Regions from separate parts of the Mesorhizobium sp. CNPSo 4670 genome, predicted to be linked through region 4. Evidence: predicted binding sites of a transcription regulator. Region 4 holds the regulator's gene; each other region holds the start of a gene.

Evidence for each region. The regulator PhoB, encoded in region 4, activates phosphate uptake and scavenging genes when phosphate is short. The targets are predictions, from matches to a motif close to TGTCATNNANCTGTCAT.
Region 1: a site for PhoB is predicted at 1,856-1,872, ahead of phnF (phosphonate metabolism transcriptional regulator PhnF). Genes of this name have one in related genera too.
Region 2: a site for PhoB is predicted at 2,054-2,070, ahead of AC0ZT5_RS09760 (esterase-like activity of phytase family protein). Genes of this name have one in related genera too.
Region 3: a site for PhoB is predicted at 2,064-2,080, ahead of ppk2 (polyphosphate kinase 2). Genes of this name have one in related genera too.

Annotation. Positions count from the first base shown of each region.
Region 1 is NZ_JBWJFQ010000010.1:201,456-205,666, forward strand. Features, by position in the region: gene AC0ZT5_RS18600 (zinc-binding alcohol dehydrogenase family protein) at 1-976, shown strand, start outside; gene phnF (phosphonate metabolism transcriptional regulator PhnF) at 1,080-1,829, opposite strand; gene phnG (phosphonate C-P lyase system protein PhnG) at 1,952-2,413, shown strand; gene phnH (phosphonate C-P lyase system protein PhnH) at 2,413-3,024, shown strand; gene AC0ZT5_RS18620 (carbon-phosphorus lyase complex subunit) at 3,026-4,138, shown strand.
Region 2 is NZ_JBWJFQ010000004.1:233,153-237,363, forward strand. Features, by position in the region: gene AC0ZT5_RS09755 (L,D-transpeptidase) at 1-398, shown strand, start outside; gene AC0ZT5_RS09760 (esterase-like activity of phytase family protein) at 456-1,937, opposite strand; gene AC0ZT5_RS09765 (GcvT family protein) at 2,250-4,211, shown strand, end outside.
Region 3 is NZ_JBWJFQ010000015.1:82,342-86,552, forward strand. Features, by position in the region: gene AC0ZT5_RS23265 (DUF982 domain-containing protein) at 72-332, shown strand; gene AC0ZT5_RS23270 (hypothetical protein) at 387-539, opposite strand; gene AC0ZT5_RS23275 (aldo/keto reductase) at 874-1,917, opposite strand; gene ppk2 (polyphosphate kinase 2) at 2,187-3,107, shown strand; gene AC0ZT5_RS23285 (dihydrofolate reductase family protein) at 3,206-3,850, opposite strand; gene hemB (porphobilinogen synthase) at 4,055-4,211, opposite strand, start outside.
Region 4 is NZ_JBWJFQ010000005.1:96,972-101,182, forward strand. Features, by position in the region: gene AC0ZT5_RS11300 (ROK family protein) at 1-1,243, shown strand, start outside; gene phoB (phosphate regulon transcriptional regulator PhoB) at 1,398-2,087, opposite strand; gene phoU (phosphate signaling complex protein PhoU) at 2,107-2,814, opposite strand; gene pstB (phosphate ABC transporter ATP-binding protein PstB) at 2,840-3,646, opposite strand; gene pstA (phosphate ABC transporter permease PstA) at 3,643-4,211, opposite strand, start outside.

The DNA of each region.
Region 1 (4,211 bases), on a different contig from region 4:
GGAAGACCGTCCGGCGCCGAGCGCGCCACCCCCTGGCTGGGCGCTGGTGGCTGTCAGCCATGTCGGCATCTGCGGCACCGACTATCATATCTACGAAGGCAAGCACCCATTCCTCGCCTATCCCCGCATCATGGGCCATGAGGTGTCGGGAACGATCGTCGAGACCGGCGAAGGCGTTGAACTTTCCGCTGGCGAGCCGGTGGTCATCAATCCCTATCTTTCCTGCGGCAAGTGCATCGCCTGCCGGCACGGCAAGCCGAATTGCTGCGTCAGGATCGAGGTGCTCGGCGTCCATCGCGACGGCGCCATGTGCGAACGGATTCTGGTGCCGGCACGAAATCTCTATCCGGCAAACGGCCTGTCGCTGGCCGACGCCGCCGCTGTCGAGTTCCTGGCCATCGGCGCGCATGCTGTGCGGCGCGCAAGCGCCGATCCCGGCGCCCGCACGCTGGTCATCGGCGCCGGTCCGATCGGGCTCGGCACGGCCATCTTCGCCGGCATCGCCGGGCTTGACGTGACGCTGCTCGACATGAGCAGCGAAAGGCTTGCCTTTGCCGCCAACGAGCTCGGCTTCCAGACCCTCGACGGTTCGCGCGGCGCGGTGTCCGATCTGGTCGGGCAAGCGACCGCTGGCGAAGGCTTCGATGTGGTCTTCGACGCCACCGGAAACACCCAGTCGGTGCAGTCGGCCTTCGCCCATGTCGCGCATGGCGGAACGCTGGTGCTGGTCAGCGTCGTCAAGGACGACATCACCTTCTCCGATCCGGAATTCCACAAGCGCGAGATGACCCTGATCGGCAGTCGCAATGCGTTGCGCGCCGACTTCGACCACGTCGCCGCCTCGATCCGCAACGGCGCCGTGCCATTGGCCAAGCTCGTCACCCACCGCACCACGCTGGCCGGCACGCCACATGATCTCGCGCGCTGGGCACACGAGAAATCCGGTCTGATCAAGGCTGTGATAGAAGTCCGATGAGTGCAATTCCAGTAAAAGTGTGAAGCGGTTTTTCCCAGGAAAAGCGCTTAGCGCCTTCCCTAGGGAACTGCGTTCGACAATCTAGGCAACCGGCGGTGTCGGCTCACAACGCCGACAATTTGAGTTCGACCCGCTCGGCCGGGAACCGAGACTCGGAAAACTGGATCGGCTGGCCGTCGGGCGTGACGTTGACGGCGACCGTGACCAGCACGATTGCGCCGGGCTGCAGGTCGAGGTCGGCAAGGTCGGCGGCATCGGCATGGCGCGCCGACAGCATGGTCGATTGCCTGAGATAATCATCTATGCCGAAACGCGCCAGCGATGCGGTGATCGAGCCGGTCTCCGCCATGGCGGCATCAATGCCGGCAAAGCGCCTCGCCTCGAACCAGCCGGCAGCACGCGACACCGGGCGGCCATCGGCTTCGCCGCGTGTTTCCAGCCGGATCACGTTTGTCCCCCTGGCTAGGCCCAGCCCCTCGGCGACGCGCCGGCTGGCCGGCTCCACCGACGAGGCAAGCAGGACAATATGCCGTTCCGACGCCTGCCCTTGCAGGCCTGCCGAAAACCGTGTTCGCGCGCCGATCGGATAGGACAGCCGCTTGCGCGACAGCACGAAGGTGCCGCGTCCCTGTTCGGCCCGCAGCACCCCTTCCTGCACAAGGGCTGCTATGGCACTGCGCACCGTGTGACGGTTGACGCCATAGCGCTCGGCCAGCGCAACCTCCGGCGGCAGCGCTGCATTCTCGGCGAAATCGCCGATGGCGATCGCATGCAGGATCTTGTCGGCGATCTGCCGCCACAGCGAGACACCACTCCGCCGCTCAATGCTGTCCGCTGCCAGCTGCCCGACCATTTTAATTGTCCCAGCCTCCCATTGCTTGTCATCCACCCGTCATGGACTCGCGCTAGATAATAGGTATAATTTGTATAATTGTCTATATCAGTAGACAAATTTAGACAAGAGGATTATTGCTCATGCGAGGACAGGAAGCCCGCAACCAAGCCGAGCGCAAGGCCGCCATGGCAACACTGGCACAATCCAGCGGCGATGACGTCGTCCGGCTCTGGAACGCGTCCGGACTGCCCTCGGAAGCTGAGCTGCTGCGCGGACCGGAAACCGGCCTGGTCACCGTGCGCGGCCGCATCGGCGGTGGCGGCTCCCCCTTCAATGTCGGTGAGACAACCGTTACCCGCGCCACAGTCAGGCTCCCGACCGGACAGGTCGGCCATTGCTATGCGCTTGGCCGTGACAAGCAGAAGGCGAGGCTGGCGGCCATCGCCGACGCGCTGTGGCAGGACCCGGCGCGTCGCGCCGAGGTCGAGACCGTGCTTATTGCGCCTCTGCGATCGGCTCTGGCCACCGCGCATGAACGGCGCCGCGCCGAGACGGCGGCAACGAAGGTGGATTTCTTCACCATGGTTCGCGGAGAAGACTGATGGACATCGCAGCGCAATCGATCGAGGGCGGTTTTGCCGATCCGGTCTTTAACGCCCAGACCGTGTTTCGCGCCGTCATGGACGCGATGGCGCGGCCGGGCAGCGTGCAACCCCTGCCCGCCTTCGCCCGCCCGCCGGTTCCGCTTTCAGCGACCGCCGGCGCCGTAGCCCTGGCGCTTTGCGACAACGACACCCCGCTCTGGCTCGACCCGGCTTTGCAGGCCTCTACCGCGATCAAATCCTGGCTTGGTTTCCACACCGGTGCGCCTTTGGCCAACACGCCGGCCGATGCGCATTTCGCTTTGATCGCCACGCCGGCCGAGATGATGGCGCTCGACGGTTTTTCGCAAGGTACCCAGGATTATCCCGACCGCTCCACCACGCTGATCCTGCAAGTCAGTGATCTCGTTTCCGGCGCCCCGCTGCTGCTCGAAGGCCCCGGCATCGAAACCAGTGCCACGATCGCGCCGGCGCAGATGCCGCGTCATTTCGTCGAGCAGTGGAAGCAGAATATCAAGCGCTTTCCGCGTGGCGTCGACATCATCCTCGCCACATTGGATGGCGTCGCCTGTCTGCCGCGCACAACGCGCATCAAGACGATGGGGGCCTGAGATGTATGTCGCGGTAAAAGGTGGCGAGGCGGCCATTGCCAACGCCCACAGCCTGCTCGCCGACCGCCGGCGCGGCGACCGTTCGGTGCCCGCCCTTCGGCTCGACCAGATCGTCGAACAGTTGGCGCTTGGCGTCGACCGGGTGATGAGCGAAGGCTCGCTCTACGACCGCGAGCTGGCGGCGCTCGCCATCGTCCAGGCGCGCGGCGACCTGATCGAGGCGATCTTCCTGGTGCGCGCCTACCGCACCACGTTGCCGCGCTTCGGCTATTCCAAGGCGATCGACACCGCCACCATGCTGGTCGAGCGGCGCGTTTCGGCGACCTACAAGGACCTGCCCGGCGGCCAGTTGCTCGGCCCGACCTTCGACTACACGCACCGGCTACTCGACCCCGAGCTTGCCGGCGGCGGCGATGTCGCCAAGCCGCTGCAGCGCGAGACCGAAGCGCAAGCCATGCCCCGCGTTTCTGCGATCCTTGCTCGCGAGGGCCTGATCGAGCCGGATGGCGAGATGCTGCAGGACCATGTCCCCGGCGACATCACCCGCGAGCCGCTGGAATTCCCGATGGCGCGCGATATCCGCCTGCAGGCGCTGTCACGCGGCGATGAGGGCTTCTTGCTGGCGCTCGGCTATTCCACGCAGCGCGGCTATGCCCGTAACCATCCCTTCGTCGGCGAGATCCGCATCGGCGAGGTCGAGCTGGAACTGGATGTTCCCGAACTCCCGTTCGCCGTGCCGCTCGGCACGGTGCGGGTCACCGAATGCCAGATGGTCAACCAGTTCAAGGGCTCGGCCAAGGCGCCGCCGCAATTCACCCGCGGCTACGGCCTGGTCTTCGGCCAGAGCGAACGCAAGGCGATGGCGATGGCGCTCTGCGATCGGGCATTGCGCGCTTCGGAACTCGGCGAAGATGTCGTCGCCGCCGCGCAGGACGAGGAGTTCGTCATCTCGCATTCCGACAATGTCCAGGCGACCGGCTTCGTCGAGCACCTGAAGCTCCCGCACTATGTCGACTTCCAGGCCGAACTCGACCTCGTGCGCCGCATGCGCGCCGAATATGACGCCCGCGAAAACCCGGTGAAGGCGGACGACAAGAGGGAGGCCGCGGAATGACCTTAGCTGCTCCCGCCATCGTGGGAATGGCCGCCACCATAGTCTCCGCCGTAGCCACTGCTACCGGCAACGG
Region 2 (4,211 bases), on a different contig from region 4:
GCGCCGTGGTCCAGGCCAAGAAGAAATGGCCGGTCTGGACGCCGCCGCCGGAAATGATCCAGCGCCGGCCGGAACTGGCGAAATACAAGGACGGCATGCCGCCCGGCCCGCAGAGCCCGCTTGGCGCCCGCGCGCTGTATCTCTTCCGCGACGGCAAGGACACGATGTACCGGCTGCACGGAACGCCGGAGTGGGACTCGATCGGGAAGAACGCTTCGTCCGGCTGTGTGCGCTTCATGAACCAGGACATCATCGACCTCTACGGCCGCGTCAACGGCGTCGCGCCGGTCTTCGTGCGCGCGAACCTGTCGGCCGCCGCGAAGATCACCGCCGTGTCGAACAGGACGGCCGAGCCGATCGACGCGGGCGTGCCAAAGGACGCGGAGATGTTGCAGTAAGTGTGCCTTCACGATCTGTAGGCGGACGCGCTCGGCGCGTCCGCCTGGGTGGTGTCGTTACTTCTTGGCGAGGCCGGGAAGCGTGACCTGATAGACCGTGAACATGGTGTCGACATCGGCGCCGTCTTCCGCCTTGTAGGGTGCGCCGACCTGGAAGCCGTCCTGGGTGAGGAAGTCGTTGTCGTTGGCCACGAACAGGAAATAGTCGTCAGGCAGCTTCGGATCGAGCACGCTGACCACCGACATCGCCTCCCACTTTTCCGAGAGGTTGTTCTTGTCGTTCGGCGCGCCATTGTGCAGGCCGAAGCGACCGAGTTCGCCCTTGTCGTTGAGGTCGATGAAGGGCGTCAGCTTGGCCGGCGTCACGGATGGGTCGAGCACGCCCTTGGGCGCCACCGGCTTGTCGGCGGCGTCGAAGGCGCCACCGGCGATGTCGGTCGCGGCGGAGAGGTCAACGATGTTGATCTGGCGGAGCAGCGAGGTGTCGCCCTTCAACCCCTGGCCGTTGCCGCTGTCGCGGGTCAGCATCAGGAAGGTCTGGTCGGACAGGGCCACGATCTCGCTCTGCGCCGCCACCTTGGTTTTGCCCTTGGCATCCTTGAACACCAGCAGCGGCACGACATATTCGTGCGCCAGCTTGAGATGGGCGAGGTCGGAAGCGTCATAGACCAGCGCGCGCGTGTTCTGGCGCGTCGCGCCGGAATCGCCGCCATCCTGCCGGGGCGCCGACTGCAGCACGGCGATCAGGAACTTGCCGTCCGGCGTCATCGCCATGCCTTCGAGGCCCTGGTTGTTCTGGCGGCCGGTATCTGGATCCTTCGGATCGGGCTCGGCAGCACTCGGACCAGGATTGTCCGAGGCGAAGTTCGGCGCGCCATGGCGCATCGGCACGAGGGCCGCCGGCGGCTGGGTCGCCGACAGCAGATGGCCTTCGGCGGAAAACCGATAGATGTTCGGGCCGTATTCGTCGGAGATGAACATCGAGCCGTCGGGTAGCCGCACGATCCCCTCGTTGTCGAGCGCCAGCTTGCCGTTGGCCTCGGGCAGGATCGGCATGTCGCCGCTTGCTGCGCGCACGCCGTTCAGCGGGTCGAGGCCGGTAGCATCGGCGCCCTTGTCGTCGGTCAAGAGCATGGTGTCGGCGAGCGTCGCCTTGACGCCGGACTGCTCCTGGCCGGCAGCGGGCGCCGCACCAGGCGCGGTCGGCGCGAACTCGATGCCGATCGTGTTGAGGCGCGGCCGGTAGTCGGTGGTGCCGACGACATTGTAGCCGCGGTCCGGCAGCAGCCAGAGCGAACCCTTGTAGCCGTCGGCGCCGTGCGTCCAGCCGGCGGTGTCGATCGCCATGCCGGAACCCGAGCCGAACGTCTCGCCGAACTTGTCCTTCTGGCTGGCCGGGATGCGGCCGACGCCGACCAGTCCCTTGTTGACGAAGCTGGTGCCGCCGACGGTCGCGGTGCTGTCGGCCAGCGCCGGCGTCAAGGCGCTGAACATTGCCAGCGCGACGCCGAGCGACACGGTTCGGTGCAGGTGTTTCATGGATGATCCTCTTTGTAACAAAGCGTGCCGGAGCGGCCGATGGCGTAAAAGCTGAAAGAGGTGCGGCATCGATGATGCCGCGTGCGCCTCCCCGAAAAGCGGTCTACGGCGCGAACATGATGCTTGCGTGACAGCGCGCAATGCCCGCCCGTCGGCATCTTTGCAAGCCGACAAAAACGTGTGGCCGCACGAAAGAATTGATCACCCCCTCAGGCTCCGGTCGACAAAGCGAGGTGTGCCCCGCATCGCACTAGACACTTATGTCCAGTGCGTATATGGTGCAGCCTTCGGACGAACCGGGGAGGGAAGCCCTTGAAGTCGCACTACCGCGCAGTCGTTATCGGGGGTGGCGTGGTCGGAGCCTCGGTGCTCTATCATCTGACGCGTTTCGGCTGGAGCGATGTGGCGCTGATCGAGCGGGCCGAACTGACGGCCGGTTCGACCTGGCACGCGGCGGCCGGGTTCCACGCGCTCAATGCCGATCCCAACGTCGCGGCGCTGCAGGACTACACCATCAAGCTCTATCGCGAGATCGAGGCCGAATCCGGCCAGAACGCGGGCCTGCACAAGACGGGCGGCGTCAACATGGCCAGCGATCCCCAGCGCTGGGAATGGCTGAAATCGGCCTGGGCCGTGTTCCAGTCGGTCGGCATCGAAACGGCTCGCCTGGTGACACCGGAAGAGATCAAGGAGATCTGCCCGATCGTCGATGTCAGCGACGTACTCGGCGGCCTCTACGATTCCAACGAAGGCCATCTCGACCCTTATGGAGCGACGCATGCCTATGCCGGCGCCGCGAAGAAGCGTGGGGCCGACGTGATCCTGCGCAACCGCGTGGTCGCGTTGAAGGCGCGTGCCGACGGGCACTGGGATGTCGTCACCGAGCAAGGCACGATCGTGGCCGAGCATGTCGTAAACGCCGGCGGGCTGTGGGCAAAGCAGCTCGGCCGCATGGCTGGCGTCGACTTGCCGGTGACGCCGATGGAGCATCACTATTTCATCACCGAGGACATTCCGGAGGTTGCCGCCCTCGACAAGGAACTCGGGCTTGCGGTCGATCTCGACGGCTTTTCCTACCTCAGGCAAGAGCGCAACGGCGTGCTGCTCGGCGTCTACGAGCAGAACCCGAAGCACTGGAACATGGATGGCGCGCCATGGGATTACGGCATCGAACTGATCCCGGAAGACATCGACCGCATCAGCCCGGAACTGTCCAAGGCCTATGAGCGCTTTCCGTGCCTGAGGACGGCCGGCATCCGCAAGTGGGTCAACGGCGCCTTCACTTTCACCCCCGACGGCAATCCGATCGTCGGGCCGGTGCGCGGGCGGAAGAATTACTGGCTTGCCTGTGGCGTCATGGCCGGCTTCAGCCAGGGCGGCGGCGTCGGCAAGTCGTTGGCCGAGTGGATGATTTATGGTGAGCCGCAGGCCGACATCTTCGGCATGGATATTGCTCGCTACGGCGCCTTCGCCGCCAACCGCGAATATCTCAGGCAGACGACGCGCCAGTTCTATTCGCACCGCTTCGTCATGACCTTTCCCAATGAGCGGCTACCCGCCGGCCGGCCACTGAAACGCCCCGGCGCCTATGACGGTATGACGGCGGCGGGATGCGAATGGACGGCGTCCTGGGGGCTGGAAATCCCGGCCTATTTCGCGCCGATGGGGTTTCGCGAGAACACGACGCTGCGGCGTTCGAACGCCTTCGACATCGTCGGCGACGAGGCGCTGCAGGTTCGGCGTGCCGCCGGTCTCGTCGATATCTCGGCCTACGCGCGCTATGCGGTTTCCGGGCCCGGCGCGGAAGCATGGCTTGACCGGCTGCTGGCCTGCAGGCTGCCGAAACCAGGACAGGCGCGGCTGGCGCCGATGCTTGGCCATGACGGACGACTGAAGGGCGACCTCACGGTCATCAACTGGGGTGGGGGCGACTATTGGCTGATGGGCTCCTACTATCTCAGGGAATTCCACATGCGCTGGTTCGAGAGCCATGCGGCGGAAGGGATTACTGTCACAGACCTTTCCGACACGGTGAGCGGCTTCCTGCTGACCGGGCCGAATGCACGCAAGATCCTGGCGCGCACGACGCATCAGGACGTGTCGGGCGCGGCACTGCCGTTCATGGCCTGCGGCGCATTCGACATCGGCATGGTGCCCGCGCGGGTTGCCCGCCTTTCGATCGCCGGCGAGCTCGGCTTCGAGATCAGTTGTCCGGTCACCATGCATGCCGGCTTGCGCGAGACGCTGCTTGCCGCCGGCGAGGATCTCGGCCTG
Region 3 (4,211 bases), on a different contig from region 4:
AAAAGGCGACGTCCGGGCGCGCCGTGCACTTTCGGCCTCGCTTCGCGGACACCGATGGCGTAAGAGCGGCGATGGAAAACAACCGATTTGAAACACCCGTGACCGTCAAGTCAGTCACGGCGGGGAGCACTCAGCTCTTGCGTACGGCTCGTGAGGCTTCCGATTACCTGCTCAACAGCTGGCCCGGCAAACGCAGCCCCAAGCATCGCGCGGCCCTGCAGGCCTGTCACGATGCGCTGGCCGGCGACAAGCCGGCGATGAACGCCAGGCGCGCCTTCATTGCGGCAGCGCGCGAAGTGGACGTCTTTGTCAGCGACAAGGCCCCGGCCTGATCCAAGGCGACAATCTGGAATGAGGCACGGCCCGCATGCGCGGGCCTTTTGCCGTCACTTTGCCGTTTCGGTTTCGGTTTCAGTCTCGTCTTCAGGCTTCGAACGCTCGCGCGCGGCAACCTTGGCCGCCAGCTTTTCAGCCTTCTTGGCCGCCTTCTGGCGGTCGCGTTCCTTGCGTTCCTGATCGTAGTTTGGTGGTCGCGCCATATCGGCTCCTTTTCACTGCCTTGCGGCTCTGACCCTGCCTAGGAGCATTAGCCGTCAAATACAACAGCTGAAGCGATCGTGCCCGGCCGTTCGCGTCGATGATGGTCCGGGCTTGCAAGATGCGCGGCACAATGGTGTAGGGGACCGGGGGCGCCAACGCGTCGCAATCCGCGCGTTTGTTTTGATCAAGTGAAACCATGGCCACCATACAACGAACGACGAAAAGGGTTTTTTATTATGCGCGAAACGTCGTGCGCGATATCGCGCCGCAGGCGCTATATCACGGGTTAAGTGCGGACTTCGTCCGCCGAGCTCTGCCCGGAAATCTCCGTGGTCACACGCCGCTGCGGTCAATCACCAGATCGGCGGGACCAAAACGGTCCTTTGCCGTCAGTTGCTGGTGCCAGTAGGGATAGAGCACGGGTGGCCGGCTGACCGCGTCGAGGCGGTCACGCTCTTCGCCGGTCAGCACCAGGCTTGCCGCCGCGATGTTGTCCCGAAACTGCGTTACGGTCCTGCCGCCGATCACCAGCGAACTGACCGCCGGCCGGCCGAGCAGCCAGGCCAGCGCCACCTGCGCCGCCGACACGCCGCGCTGCGTGCCGATCTCGACAAGAACATCGACGATCCGCCAGAGCCGGTCCTCGTCGCGGATCGGCGGTTCCGACCAGCCGGCAAGCTGGCGGGCAGTCGGGCTGTCGCGTCGGTATTTGCCGGACAGCAATCCGCCGGCAAGCGGGCTCCAGACCAGCACGCCCAGCCCCTGGTCGATCGAAATCGGCAGCAATTCATATTCCGCCTCGCGCGCTTCCAGCGTGTAGTGGATCTGCTGGGTGACGAAGCGCGGCTGGTGATGGCCGTCGCTGATGCCGAGCGCCTTCATCACCTGCCAACCGGAATAGTTGGAGCAGCCGACATAGCGGACCTTGCCCTGGGCAACCAGCGTATCGAGCGCGGCAATGGTTTCCTCGAGCGGTGTCGTGCCGTCCCATTCGTGCAGGAAGTAGATGTCGATGACATCGGTCTTCAACCGCTTCAGGCTCTTCTCGCATTCGCGGATCAGATGATAGCGCGACAGGCCTTCATCGTTGGGACCGTTGCCGATCCGCATCCGTGCCTTGGAGGCGATCAGCACGTCGCCCTTGCGCTTGCCGCCGAGCGCCTCGCCGATGATCTCTTCGGAGATACCGTTCGAATAGACATTGGCGGTGTCGATGACATTGATGCCGGCATCGATGCAGAGATCGATCATCCGGCGCGCCTCGTCGAGGTCGGTCTTGCCGACAGCCGAAAATGCGCCGGCACCGCCGAAGGTCATGGTGCCCATGGTCAAGGTCGAAACTTTCAAGCCGGAACGGCCGAGGGTGCGGTATTCCATGTAAGTCCTCGCGATTTGTTGTTGAAAGGCAGTGCCCGGACGGCCTGCCACATTTGTAGGACAATTCGAGCCGCTTGTCGCCATGCCACGACGATGGATCGATCATGCCTCGCGGAAGTTGCGGTGGCGGCAGTCTCGCTCCAGGCTGCAATAAAACCGTCATTGCCGGCCTATATTGAAGTCGGCTCAGGTGTTGCGACTCCGGGACGCAGGCCAGGGGTTGGGGCGCCGGACGTGGATTGACACGGCTTGCAAGCGGAGCAGCTGATATGACCGAGCTAAAACAGAATTCTCCAGCCAGGGACTGGCTTGAAGCCGAGCTCGCCGACACGCTCGACGAGGACTATGAGCTCGAAATGTCGGAGCCGGCGCTGTCGATGGAGATCGCCAAGATCTACAAGAACTCGCATCCGCCATCGATTGATCGCATGCAGTATTTTCGCGACCTGATCACCTTGCAGTCCGAGCTGATCAAACTGCAGTCATGGGTCGCCTATCACAAGAAGAAGCTGGTGGTGATCTTCGAGGGCCGCGACTCCGCCGGCAAGGGTGGCGTCATCAAGCGCATCACGCAGCGGCTCAATCCGCGCATCTGCCGCGTCGTCGCCCTCCCGGCACCGACCGAGCGCGAGAAGTCGCAATGGTATTTCCAGCGCTATGTGCCGCATCTGCCGGCTGGCGGCGAAATCGTGCTGTTCGACCGCTCCTGGTACAACCGCTCCGGTGTTGAACGGGTGATGGGTTTTGCCGAGCCCGATCAGGTCGAAGAATTCTTCCGCGACGTGCCGGAGTTCGAGCGCATGCTGGTCCGCTCGGGCGTCACCGTGGTCAAATACTGGTTCTCGATCACCGACGAGGAGCAGCAGATGCGCTTCCTGATGCGCATCCACGATCCGATGAAGCAGTGGAAACTGTCGCCGATGGACCTGCAGTCGCGCGTGCGCTGGGAGCAGTACACCAAGGCCAAGGAAGAGACCTTCGCCCGCACCAACATTCCCGAGGCGCCATGGTTCATCGTCGAGGGTAACGACAAGAAGCGGGCGCGGCTGAACTGCATCGACCATCTGCTCAAGCAGCTGCCGTATGAGGAGGTGCCGCACGAGGAGATCACGCTGCCCGAGCGCGTCTTCAATCCTGAATACGAACGCCAGACGCTGCCGCGCGAACTCTACGTGCCTGAGAAGTATTGACTGTCTGGGGTTGCTAAATCTCCCCCTCTCGTGGGGGAGATGTCCGGCAGGACAGAGGGGCACGCGAAGGATCGCGGCGTAGGCTACGCGTCTGAAACCTAAGCCCGCTTGACGATCACATGCGTGGCGAGCGCTGTCGCCACCTGCTCGCTGCATTGATAGCCAAGCTTGGGCATGTCCAGGCCGGCAAAGAGATTCTCGCCCGAACCGAGCAGCAGCGGCGAGATCGCCAGATGCATCTCGTCGATCAGTTTCTCCTGCAGATATTGCCGGATGGTGGCGACGCCACCGCCAACCCGCACGTCCTTGCCATCCGCCGCCGCTTTCGCCTGTTCAAGCGCCGAATGGATGCCGTCTGTGACGAAATGGAATGTCGTGCCGCCTTCCATGGGCAGGGATGCCCGCTTGTGGTGGGTCAGCACGAAAACCGGCACATGGTAGGGTGGGTTATCACCCCACCAGCCCTTCCAGCTATCGTCAGGCCATTCGCCCCGGATCGGTCCGAACATATTGCGGCCGAGGATCCAGGCGCCGACATTCTCGAAGCTGCGCGCGGCAAAGTCCTCGTCAGTGCCGGTCGCGCCGCCCTCTTCGCCGAACATCGTGCGGAAGGTGCGGGTGCTCCAGGCCCATTTGTGCAGGGCTTCCCCGCCGACACCGAGCGGATTTTGCAGATCCTGATCCGGACCGGCGCCGTACCCGTCGAGCGACAGTGTGAAAGCATTGACGCGAAGTTTGGACATGAAAGCCTCCTCCATAACCAGTCGTGCAAAGGAGTAGCAAACTGATTGCGAAATGCAAGCGGTTTATATGGATGCAGCAAACCCCTGGCGATTGGTCCAACGACCTTCGCTCGGGATCCCGTCCGGAAGCCGGAAATTGTTCATGTATATCGAGGAGGTCGCCGGCGTTGCCCGCTGCGACCGGCCATCGGTGGGAAGAGAAAACTATCCCTTCAGCATAGTTGCCACTTCGGGCGCGAAATAGGTCAAAATGCCGTCGCACCCGGCACGCTTGAACGCGAGCAAGGATTCCAGCATCGCCTTCTCGCCATCGATCCAACCATTGGCGCCGGCGGCCTTGATCATCGAATATTCGCCTGAC
Region 4 (4,211 bases):
GGTCGGAATCCGCCACGACGATCTGCGCCGCCGCAACCGGGCGATGGTGATTGCGGCCGTGCGCCGCGCCGGACAGCCGTCCCGCACCGAGATCGCCGCGACCACGGGCCTCAGCCATTCGACCATATCGGCGATCTCCTCCGACCTCATCGGCGAAGGCATCCTGACTGAGAGCAAGCCGAGCGAGGCCGGCTCGCTCAAACGCGGCCGGCCGCAGGTCGGCCTCGGCCTCAATCCGGAAGCGGCGGCGGTGATGACCGTGGTGTTGTCGCTGAACTTCCTCTCGGTCGCCGTCATCGACTATGCCGGCCAGGTGATCGCCGAGGAACAGCGCCGGCTGGACACGCTGACCATGTCGCGCGACGCGCTGGTCGGTGAATGCGTTGCCATCGTACGCCGTCGTCTCGAAGACCCCGACCTCGACGTCCGCAGTGTCGCCCGCATCGCGCTGGCGATCCAGGGCATCACCGACACGCGTGCCCGCGCCATGCTGTGGTCACCGATCACGCCGCACACCGATATCGCCTTCGCCGACATACTCGAGGACGAGTTCGGCATCCCCGCCACCATGGAGAACGACTGCAATATGATGGCGATCGCGTTGCGCTGGCGCGACCCTGATCGCTACCGCGACGACTTCATCGCCATCCTGTTGTCGCACGGCATCGGCATGGGCCTGGTGTTGAAGGGCGAGTTGTTCACTGGCACTCATTCCTCAGGCGGCGAGTTCGGCCATATGATCCATCGGCCGCACGGCGCGCTGTGCCGCTGTGGTCGGCGGGGCTGCGTCGAGGCCTATGCCGGCAACTATGCCATCTGGCGGAACGCAAGGCAGATGAGCGAGGACGCGGAACCGGTGGCCGATGTCAGTGACGCCGACATGCGCGCCCTGGCGAGCGCGGCCCGCGAAAGGGATGGACCCGAGCGCGAGGCCTATCGCAAGGCCGGCGAGGCACTCGGCTACGGTCTCGGCAGCCTGTTCGCGCTGATCGATCCGGCGCCCGTCGCCATGGTCGGTGTCAGCGCCGCCGCCTTCGACCTGATCGAGCCGGCATTGCGCGAGGCGATTGCGCAGACCGCCGGCGGCCAGCATTCGCAATCGATTTCCTTCGACACCGAACCGAACGAACTGCCACTGATCCGCGAAGGCTGCGCGACGCGGGCGCTGACCTTCGTAGACCAGGAGATTTTCGCGCCCGGCACGCAGGCGAGATCCGGCCTCGGCGGCAAGAACGTTGCGTGAATAACGCGTCGGGATGTGTTGAGATTCAGGTTAGGCCGAGTCGAGAATGGCGGGTTCCGAGAACCGGAACGGAGCGGACATTTGGATCCGTGAGTACCGGAAGCGCTGGAAACTGCCGTTCGCAGGCAGGCATCACCTGAATATCAGCATATCCCTAATCTTCCCGGATTGCGTAGCCCGCCCCACGAATGGTGCGGATGACATCGGGCATGCGGCCATTGTTGACCGCCTTGCGCAGCCGGCCGACATGCACGTCGACCGTGCGTTCGTCGATGTAGATCGTCTCGCCCCAGACATTGTCGAGCAGCTGGCTGCGCGAGAACACACGGCCGGGATGGCGCATCATGAATTCGAGCAGGCGGAATTCGGTCGGTCCGAGCCGAATCTCGCTCTTCTTGCGATAGACCCTGTGCGATTCACGATCGAGCACGATGTCGCCGACCTTGAGCACGCTGGACAGCACTTCCGGCTTGGCGCGGCGCAGCAGCGCCTTGACCCTGGCCATGAACTCCGGCGTCGAGAACGGCTTGACCAGATAATCGTCGGCGCCGGTCGAGAGGCCGCGCACACGATCGCTTTCCTCGCCACGCGCGGTCAGCATGATGATCGGCAGCCGCTCGGTCTCGGGACGCATCCTTAGCCGGCGGCAGAGTTCGATTCCGGAAACCGCCGGCACCATCCAGTCCAGCACCAGAAGGTCGGGGACGTTCTCCTGCAGCCGGATCTCGGCCTCGTCGCCGCGCGTCACCACCTCGACCTGGTAGCCCTCGGACTCCAGATTGTAGCGGAGCAGCACACCCAGCGGCTCCTCATCCTCCACCACCATGATTCGTGGCGCGATCATCGACTGGTCACCCCTGCCGTCATGCCGCCGGCGCGGACATTGCCGTCTCGTCCTGCTTCGGACGATTGGCGGGCAGCTGCGTACCGGTCAAAACATAATACGCATTTTCCGCGATGTTGGTGACGTGATCGCCGATGCGTTCGAGGTTCTTGGCGCAGAACAACAGATGCGTGCAGGCGGTGATGTTGCGCGGGTCTTCCATCATGTAGGTCAGGAGTTCGCGGAACACGGAGGTGTATTTGACGTCGATGCGCTCGTCGTCGGCGCGCAGCTTCGCCAAAGCCGCCGCGTCGCGCGCCGTATATTCCTCGATGACGCCCTGCACCTGGATCAGCACCAGCTGCGCCATTGCGTCGATGGAGTGCGACAGGTCGCGTGGGGTGACGCTGAGGCCGACGGTGCCGACGCGCTTGGCGATGTTCTTGGCAAGGTCGCCGATACGCTCGAGGTCGCCGGCCATGCGGATCGAACCGACGACATGGCGCAGATCGTCGGCCATCGGCTGACGCTTGGCGATCAGTGTGATGGCGCGGTCGTCGAGTTCACGCTGGCGCGCATCCATGATCGCATCGTCGGAGACGACGCGCTGCGCCAGGGCGTTGTCGGAATTCAACAGCGCCTTGGTGGCGCCGCCGACCATCGAGCCGGCGAGGTCGCCCATGTCGCGGATCAGCCTGCTGATCTGTCCGAGATCCTCGTCGAAAGAAGCCACTGTGTGTTCGCCCATGATCTTAGTCCTCGTATGCCTGAGCTCAGCCGAAGCGGCCGGTGATGTAGTCCTGCGTGCGCTTCTCGCGGGGCGACGTGAAGATCTTCTCGGTGCGGTCGAACTCGACCAGTTCGCCCAGATACATGAAGGCCGTCTGCTTCGACACGCGCGCCGCCTGCTGCATGTTGTGGGTGACGATGACGATCGTGTAGTCGGCTTGCAACTCGTCGATCAGCTCTTCGATCTTGGCGGTCGACAGCGGGTCAAGCGCCGAGGCCGGCTCGTCGAGCAGGATGACTTCCGGCTTCACCGCCACGGTGCGGGCGATGCAGAGTCGCTGCTGCTGGCCGCCTGAGAGGCTGAGGCCGCTGGCGTTGAGCTTGTCCTTGACTTCGGTCCACAGTGCGGCGCGCTTCAGCGCCTGCTCGACACGGCCGTCCATCTCGGACTTGCTGATCTTCTCGTAGAGCCTGACGCCGAAGGCGATGTTTTCATAGATCGACATCGGGAACGGCGTCGGTTTCTGGAACACCATGCCGATCTTGGTCCGCAGCAGGTTGAGGTCCTGCGAGCGGTCGAGAACGTTCTGCCCGTCGAGCAGCACCTGGCCCTCGGCCGTCTGCTTGGGATAGAGCTCGTAGATGCGATTGAAGACGCGCAGCAGCGTCGACTTCCCGCAGCCCGAAGGTCCGATGAAGGCGGTGACGCTGCGCTCGGGCAGCGACAGCGTGATGTCCTTCAGCGCCTTGCTCTGGCCGTAGTAGAAGTTGAGGTTCTTGACCTCGATCTTGGCCTTGCCGGCAATTGCCTCGGCGGCGATCGTCATGTCTGGAGACAACATCTGGCTCATTTGTCCTCTCTGCGTCCGGTCAGGCTGCGAGCAAAGATGCTGAGCGCGAGAACCGTCAATGTGATGATGAGTGCACCGGTCCAGGCCAGTTGCTGCCATTCCTCGTAAGGGCTGAGAGCGAACTGGAAGATGGTCACTGGCAGGCTGGCCATCGGCGCGTTGAGATTGCTCGACCAGAACTGGTTGTTGAGCGCTGTAAAGAGCAGCGGCGCCGTCTCGCCGGAGATACGGGCGATCGACAGCAATATGCCGGTGACGATGCCTGAAAGGGCGGCGCGGTAAGCGACCGACTTGATGACCACCCAGCGCGGCGCGCCGATCGCGGTGCCGGCCTCGCGCAACGCGTTCGGCACCAGGTTGAGCATGTCCTCGGTGGTGCGAACGACGACCGGGATGACCAGGATGGCAAGCGCGACAGCGCCGGCGATCGCCGAGAAATGCCCCATCGGCCGGACCATCAGTTCGTAGACGAAAAGGCCGATGATGATCGACGGCGCCGACAAAAGGATGTCATTGATGAAGCGCACCACGGTGGTGAGCTTCGAAAAGCGTCCGTATTCGGCCA